DNA from 2 places in the Pseudoalteromonas sp. MMG013 genome. Region 1 is predicted to be linked to the other one. Evidence: predicted binding sites of a transcription regulator. Region 1 holds the regulator's gene; the other holds the start of a gene.
What was found. Region 1 encodes FliA, which starts transcription of late flagellar genes. Its sites were predicted from a motif close to CTAAAGNTNNNNNNNNNNNNGCCGATA; they were not measured.
Positions count from the first base shown of each region.

Region 2: the regulator FliA is predicted to act here: its motif matches at 1,495-1,521, upstream of pomA (flagellar motor protein PomA).

Region 1 covers NZ_JAGJEE010000007.1:126,752-129,960, reverse strand. The annotation lists gene flhF (flagellar biosynthesis protein FlhF) at 1-756, shown strand, start outside; gene J8L98_RS09600 (MinD/ParA family protein) at 749-1,609, shown strand; gene J8L98_RS09595 (RNA polymerase sigma factor FliA) at 1,612-2,346, shown strand; gene cheY (chemotaxis response regulator CheY) at 2,385-2,768, shown strand; gene J8L98_RS09585 (protein phosphatase CheZ) at 2,788-3,209, shown strand, end outside.
Region 2 covers NZ_JAGJEE010000006.1:89,167-92,375, reverse strand. The annotation lists gene J8L98_RS08280 (flagellar motor protein MotB) at 1-606, opposite strand, end outside; gene pomA (flagellar motor protein PomA) at 609-1,376, opposite strand; gene J8L98_RS08270 (exodeoxyribonuclease VII small subunit) at 1,678-1,920, shown strand; gene ispA ((2E,6E)-farnesyl diphosphate synthase) at 1,924-2,811, shown strand; gene dxs (1-deoxy-D-xylulose-5-phosphate synthase) at 2,917-3,209, shown strand, end outside.

The DNA of each region.
Region 1 (3,209 bases):
ATTCCAGATGATGTTTCGCGCAAAGAAGCATGGAATGCATTGCTTAATATGGTCGTAAACCAAATGCATACAACTAATAATGATATTTTACGCCAAGGTGGTGTTTATGCGTTAGTTGGTCCAACTGGTGTGGGTAAAACAACCACTGTGGCAAAACTTGCGGCATTAGGCGCACAAAAATACGGAGCTGACAAAGTAGCGCTAATTACGACAGATACGTATAGAATAGGTGCTTATGAGCAGTTAGCGACATATGGCCGGATTATAGGTTGTCCTGTAAAGCAAGTAAAAGATGCCAATGAATTAGCAGAAGTTTTATATCATTTACGCAATAAGCGTCTAGTATTAATAGACACAGCAGGAATGAGTCAAAGAGATTTGCGATTAACAGAACAATTAAATACTTTAATGCGTAGCGCAAGAGTTGATATTAGAAGTTATTTAGTATTAAGTGCGACTTCACAGATGCATGTTTTACAAGAGTCGGTCCGTCACTTTCAAAAAGTAAATTTAAGTGGCTGTATTTTCACAAAACTTGATGAATGTCTAAGTTTAGGTGAGATTATCAGTATTGCGATTCAAAATCGCTTGCCAATAGGGTATCTTACTAATGGTCAACGGGTGCCAGAAGACATTCGAGTGGCAAATGCTCAAAAGTTAGTCAAAAAAGCTGAGCAATTGTATTTAAAGAGAATAAAAGCACAACATTCGAGGCGCGAAGCAGTGGCGTCTCAGACAGTAGGAATGTATGATTAACACAGTTTTAGATCAAGCAAGTGGCCTGCGTAGGATGAATCAAAATAATAACCATGGTGTTAAAGTCATAGCCGTTACTGGTGGTAAGGGTGGCGTGGGTAAAACCAATGTGTCTTTGAACACGGCTATAGCGCTAGGTCAACAAGGTAACAGAGTATTAGTTTTAGACGCTGATTTAGGGTTGGCAAATTGTGATGTCATGTTGGGTCTGCGTGTCGAAAAGAATTTATCTCATGTTTTATCGGGCGAATGTGAGCTAGATGAGATTTTAGTTGAAGGGCCAGCAGGCATAAAAATAGTGCCTGCGACATCCGGCTCACAGAATATGGTTGAGCTTACACCGGCAGAGCATGCTGGGTTGATCCGGGCATTTAGTGAGTTAAATACTGAATTTGACATTTTAATTGTAGATACTGCCGCCGGTATCTCGGATATGGTGCTAAGCTTCTCTAGAGCAGCACAGGACGTAATGGTCGTTGTATGTGATGAGCCAACGTCCATTACAGATGCTTATGCATTGATTAAAGTTTTAAGCAGAGAGCATGGCGTTTACAAATTTAAAATAGTTGCGAATATGGTGCGTAGTTTAAGAGAAGGCCAAGAGTTATTTGCTAAACTGTCTAAAGTGACGGATAGATTCTTAGATGTGGCACTTGAGCTTGTTGCAACAGTTCCGTATGACGAAAACATGCGAAAGTCTTCGCGGCGTCAAAAAACAATTGTTGAGCTATTTCCTAAGTCTCCAGCCGCGGTTGCATTTCGTGGACTGGCAAGCAAGGCCGCTAAATGGCCTATACCACATCAGCCATCAGGGCATTTAGAGTTTTTTATTGAACAACTTGTCAATGGGTAACTATGGCATCATCGGTGAGTAAAGCGATGGGGTATCAAACAACAGAACACTTGAGCATGGTGGTTGAACGTCATGCATCACTTGTAAAAAAGGTGGCATGCCATTTATTGGCAAGGCTACCTGCAAATATTCAATTAGATGATTTAATTCAATCAGGTATGATTGGTCTCATCGAGGCGTCAAAAAACTTTGACGCCAGTAAAGGGGCAAGTTTTGAAACATTCGCGGGTATTCGGATCCGGGGCGCGATGTTGGATGAAATCCGCCGGGGTGATTGGGCTCCACGTTCTGTTCATAAAAACAGCAGGACGGTGGCTGAAGCGATATCTTTCCTTGAATCTGTGTTGGGAAGAGAACCAAAAGATACTGAAATTGCTGAAAAACTTGATATTACGTTAGATGAGTACCATCATATTCTACATGATGTAAATGCGAGTAAAATTATCGGTATCGAGGATTTAGGCGTTGATGAAGACGTGATTACTCCTGCAAACCATGATTTATCGCTAGACAAACCTTTTAATAACGTTAAAAATGAACGTTTTAATGAATCGTTGCTGACAGCGATACAATCGCTACCAGAAAGGGATAGTTTAGTACTCTCTCTTTACTATAACGACGAAATGAATTTAAAAGAAATAGGCCAGATACTTGATGTTAGTGAATCTCGTGTTAGCCAAATCCATGGGCAGGCAATGATAAAGCTCAAAGCTAAAATCAATGACTGGGTCAATTAGAGTAAAAATAATAGGTTGAAACCTCACTGGAGGATGTTTTGGATAAAAACATGAAAATTCTCGTGGTTGATGATTTTTCTACAATGAGGAGAATAATCAAAAACTTACTTAGAGACTTAGGCTTTACAAATGTACAAGAAGCTGATGATGGAAGTACGGCGCTTCCCATGCTTCAAAATCAAGAGTTTGATTTTGTTGTAACAGACTGGAATATGCCTGGTATGCAAGGAATAGATTTATTGCGTGCAATTAGGGCTGACGATAGTTTAAAGCACATACCTGTTCTGATGGTAACAGCAGAAGCTAAAAAAGAGCAGATAGTAGCTGCTGCGCAAGCTGGTGTAAATGGATATATAGTTAAACCGTTTACTGCAGGAACGCTAAAAACTAAGTTAGAAAAAGTGTTTGAACGTTTAGGTTAACAATAAGAAGGAGAGGCTTATGTCAACGCCTTCTGTGCCTCAAATCACCCTTGAGCAAGCTAAACAACTTGTTGTTTATTTGGAACAAGGTGAGCAAGATAAAGCAGACCAACTTATACTGGATGCTGCGAATAAAGAACAGTCCGAGTTGTTTGCGGAGGTGGGTAAATTAACCCGTCAATTGCATGAGTCTCTAAAAAGTTTCGAACTCGATACTCGCCTTGCTGATTTGACGACTGAAGCCATTCCTGACGCTAAACAACGTTTAAATTATGTCATGGAAATGACTGAGAATGCAGCTAACAAAACAATGGATGCAATAGAGGCTAGCTTACCTTTAGCGCAACAGTTAGGTGACGAAATCTCAGAGATAAAGCCTACGTGGGATCGTTTAATGAGCCGAGATATCCAACTCGGTGAATTTAAAACGCTTTGTCATGA
Region 2 (3,209 bases), on a different contig from region 1:
TGGTTTAAACTTTGGTTGTAAAAATGCACTGCCTGATGGAAAGGAGCCATTCTCTTGAATACGAATGATGATTTGCTGCCCCAAAGATTCGAGTTCAATTGCACCATCCATGATTTGTTTTTCCAATTGCTGGGCTATTTTTTTAACTAACTCATCGACTTGTTCTTGGTCTGCTGAAGAGACTGCCTGCTGCATAGATTGTTCTTGTGAGGTACTTTGTGACTCGCCGCCTCGCTTGTTACCTCTTTGCTCCTGTCGCCCGCCAGCAGAACTTTCATCGCCAGCCTGAAACTCTAACATTTGCTGCGTCATTTCCACGGTTTGCTGCTGAATTGTCTCGATTGGCGTAGGCTCAGGCTTACCAGGGGTAAACTCCATTGCAATTACGCTGGTCCCCTTAGGGATATCCTTAACCTCTATTTTATTCTGCACACCAAATGCAAACTTCATTGAACCCGCAATTTGTTTAAACTTCAGTACATCCATTTCGGAAAAAGCAAGTAACAGCACAAAGAAGCACATAAGTAGTGACATCAGATCTGCAAAGGTGCCCATCCAAGCCGGTAAGCCTGGAGGGGGACATTTACACTCTTGCTCGTCAGACATGCTTACTCCTCTTTATCAGTGCCGCGTTTTGATTCAGCCAAATAATTTTTCAAAATCCCTTCTATTACCTTAGGGTTTTGGCCATCCTGAATTCCGAGAATCGCGTCCAATATTAGTCGTTGGTTTTGCTCCTCTTCATCCTTTCGCAATTCCAACTTTACCTGAATCGGGATCGCCACAACGTTCGCCAAAAAAGCACCATAAAGGGTCGTCAACAAAGCAACTGCCATTGCAGGACCGATGGCTTTAGGGTCATCCATGTTAGATAACATCGCAACTAAGCCAATCAATGTACCAATCATCCCCATTGCAGGTGCAATATCAGCCAAAGATTTAAATAATGACGCACCTTGTTCATGGCGAGAAGACGTTAAGGAAATATCTTTTTGTAGTGTCGCTCTTACTACATCTGCGTCGTGGCCATCGACTAACATGTCAACTCCTTTACGCATAAATGCATTCGGTATTTCAGCTTCTTCTAAGGCTAAAAAACCACCTTTTCGCGCTGAATCCGCAAGTTCTACAGCTTTTTCTATTAGCTCTTCTGGCGTTTCAATCTTAAACATGAACGCCTTTCCCATCACTTTGCCAATACCGAAAAATTGCGGCATTGTGAAGTTAGACAAAACGATAAAAAGTGAGCCACCAAATACAATAACGGCTGAGGCGGAGTCAGCAAACATAGCGACTTCACCGTCACTACTCATAAACATAGACATGGCAATCAAGCCAATCGCGCCCAATATACCTATTACTGTTGCTAAATCCACATCCCCTCCAGAGAGTCTTATCTACTATTTTTCTAATTCTGACTGCTATGCGCTGTAACCTAATAAGGTGCCTATGCGACACATCCTCTTATAAAGAGAAAGTACCAGCCTTGTTGTTTATCGGCAAGCTACTGAATATCTTAACCCAATTATATTAAAAACCCGAAAAATTGCGAACAAAGGCGTATGAGTATCTACCTCACAGTTTAGCGTAAAAAAATACGCTTATCTTTGACCTAGTACGCTATTGCCCCTAAAATTGAGCTCTTTTATCCAATAAGCCCAATAAAGAGACGTGACCATGGCTGTAAAGAAACCAGAAAACCTCAGCTTTGAAGAAGCGATACACGAGCTAGAAAGCATTGTGAGTGCAATGGAACAAGGTGAGCTGACTTTGGAGCAGTCATTGAAACAATTTGAAAGAGGTATTTTACTGGCTAATGCATCAAATCAGAAGTTACACACAGCAGAACAAAAAGTAGCCATCCTTATGGGTAGTGACACGCAAAGCGATACAATACCATTCACAGGCAGTACGGATTAAGTTGTGAATTTAAAAATAGAAATAAGCAATGCTCAACAGCGAGTTAGTCAGTTTATCGGTAATTACTTTAAGCAAGATTTAATCACCGATGAAACAGTCAAGGCCGCAACATTTTACAGTATCAATAATGGCGGTAAGCGTTTAAGGCCATTTTTAGTGTATGCAACAGGTAATATACTCGGCGCTCGTATTGAAGATCTCGATGTTATTGCAGCTGCTATTGAATGTATTCATAGTTACTCCCTCGTTCACGATGACCTTCCCGCAATGGATGACGATGACTTACGACGCGGAAAACCCACATGCCATATACAGTTTAATGAGGCACAAGCTATTTTAGCCGGCGATGCGCTGCAAAGCCTCGCATTTGAGTTAATTGCAGAGCACCGCTTTGCTATACCTGAATCTCGTCAATTACGCATGATTCAAGTACTATCAAAAGCTGCTGGATTACAAGGAATGGTCGGCGGTCAAGCATTAGACATTGCCGCAACTGATAAAGTTGTTAGCCTTGACGAGTTAGAAAAAATTCACCGCTTAAAAACTGGGGCTTTGTTGACCTGTGCAATTGAATTAGGTGCACTTTGTTCTCCAAATATGAATGAGACTGACTTTACAACATTACAGCAGTATGGACAGAATATCGGGCTCGCATTTCAAGTTCAAGACGACATCTTAGATATTGAAGGTGACACCTATACGCTCGGTAAACCACAAGGTTCTGATATAGGCAATAATAAGTCTACTTATCCTGCAATACTTGGTATGCCTGGAGCAAAACAAAAAGCGCAAGCTCTAACAACACAAGCAATAGAAAAGCTCAATCATATTAATGCAGATACAGAGTTGCTCGCACAATTAGCAAAATACATAGTTGAACGCGATCATTAACGTCAATTCATGACGTATTAATGACGAAGTTGCATAAATAGATAAAATTAACCACTGGCTTTGTATATAATTACGCAAGGTTTGAGTAGGACATATATAAATACAATGATATTTGATAGTAGCAAGTACCCTTTATTGGCTTTAGCAGAAGAGCCTGAGCAACTGCGCCAGTTACCGCAACATAAATTACCCTCTTTTAGTAATGAGTTGAGGGATTATCTGCTTAACTCAGTTTCGCAAAGTAGTGGCCATTTTGCATCTGGCTTAGGGACCGTGGAACTCACTGTCGCACTTCATTATGTCTATAATACACCTGAAGACCGACTGATCTGGGATGTTGGTCATCAAGCCTACCCTCATAAAATTTTAACCGGCCGACGCGATCAAATTCATACTAT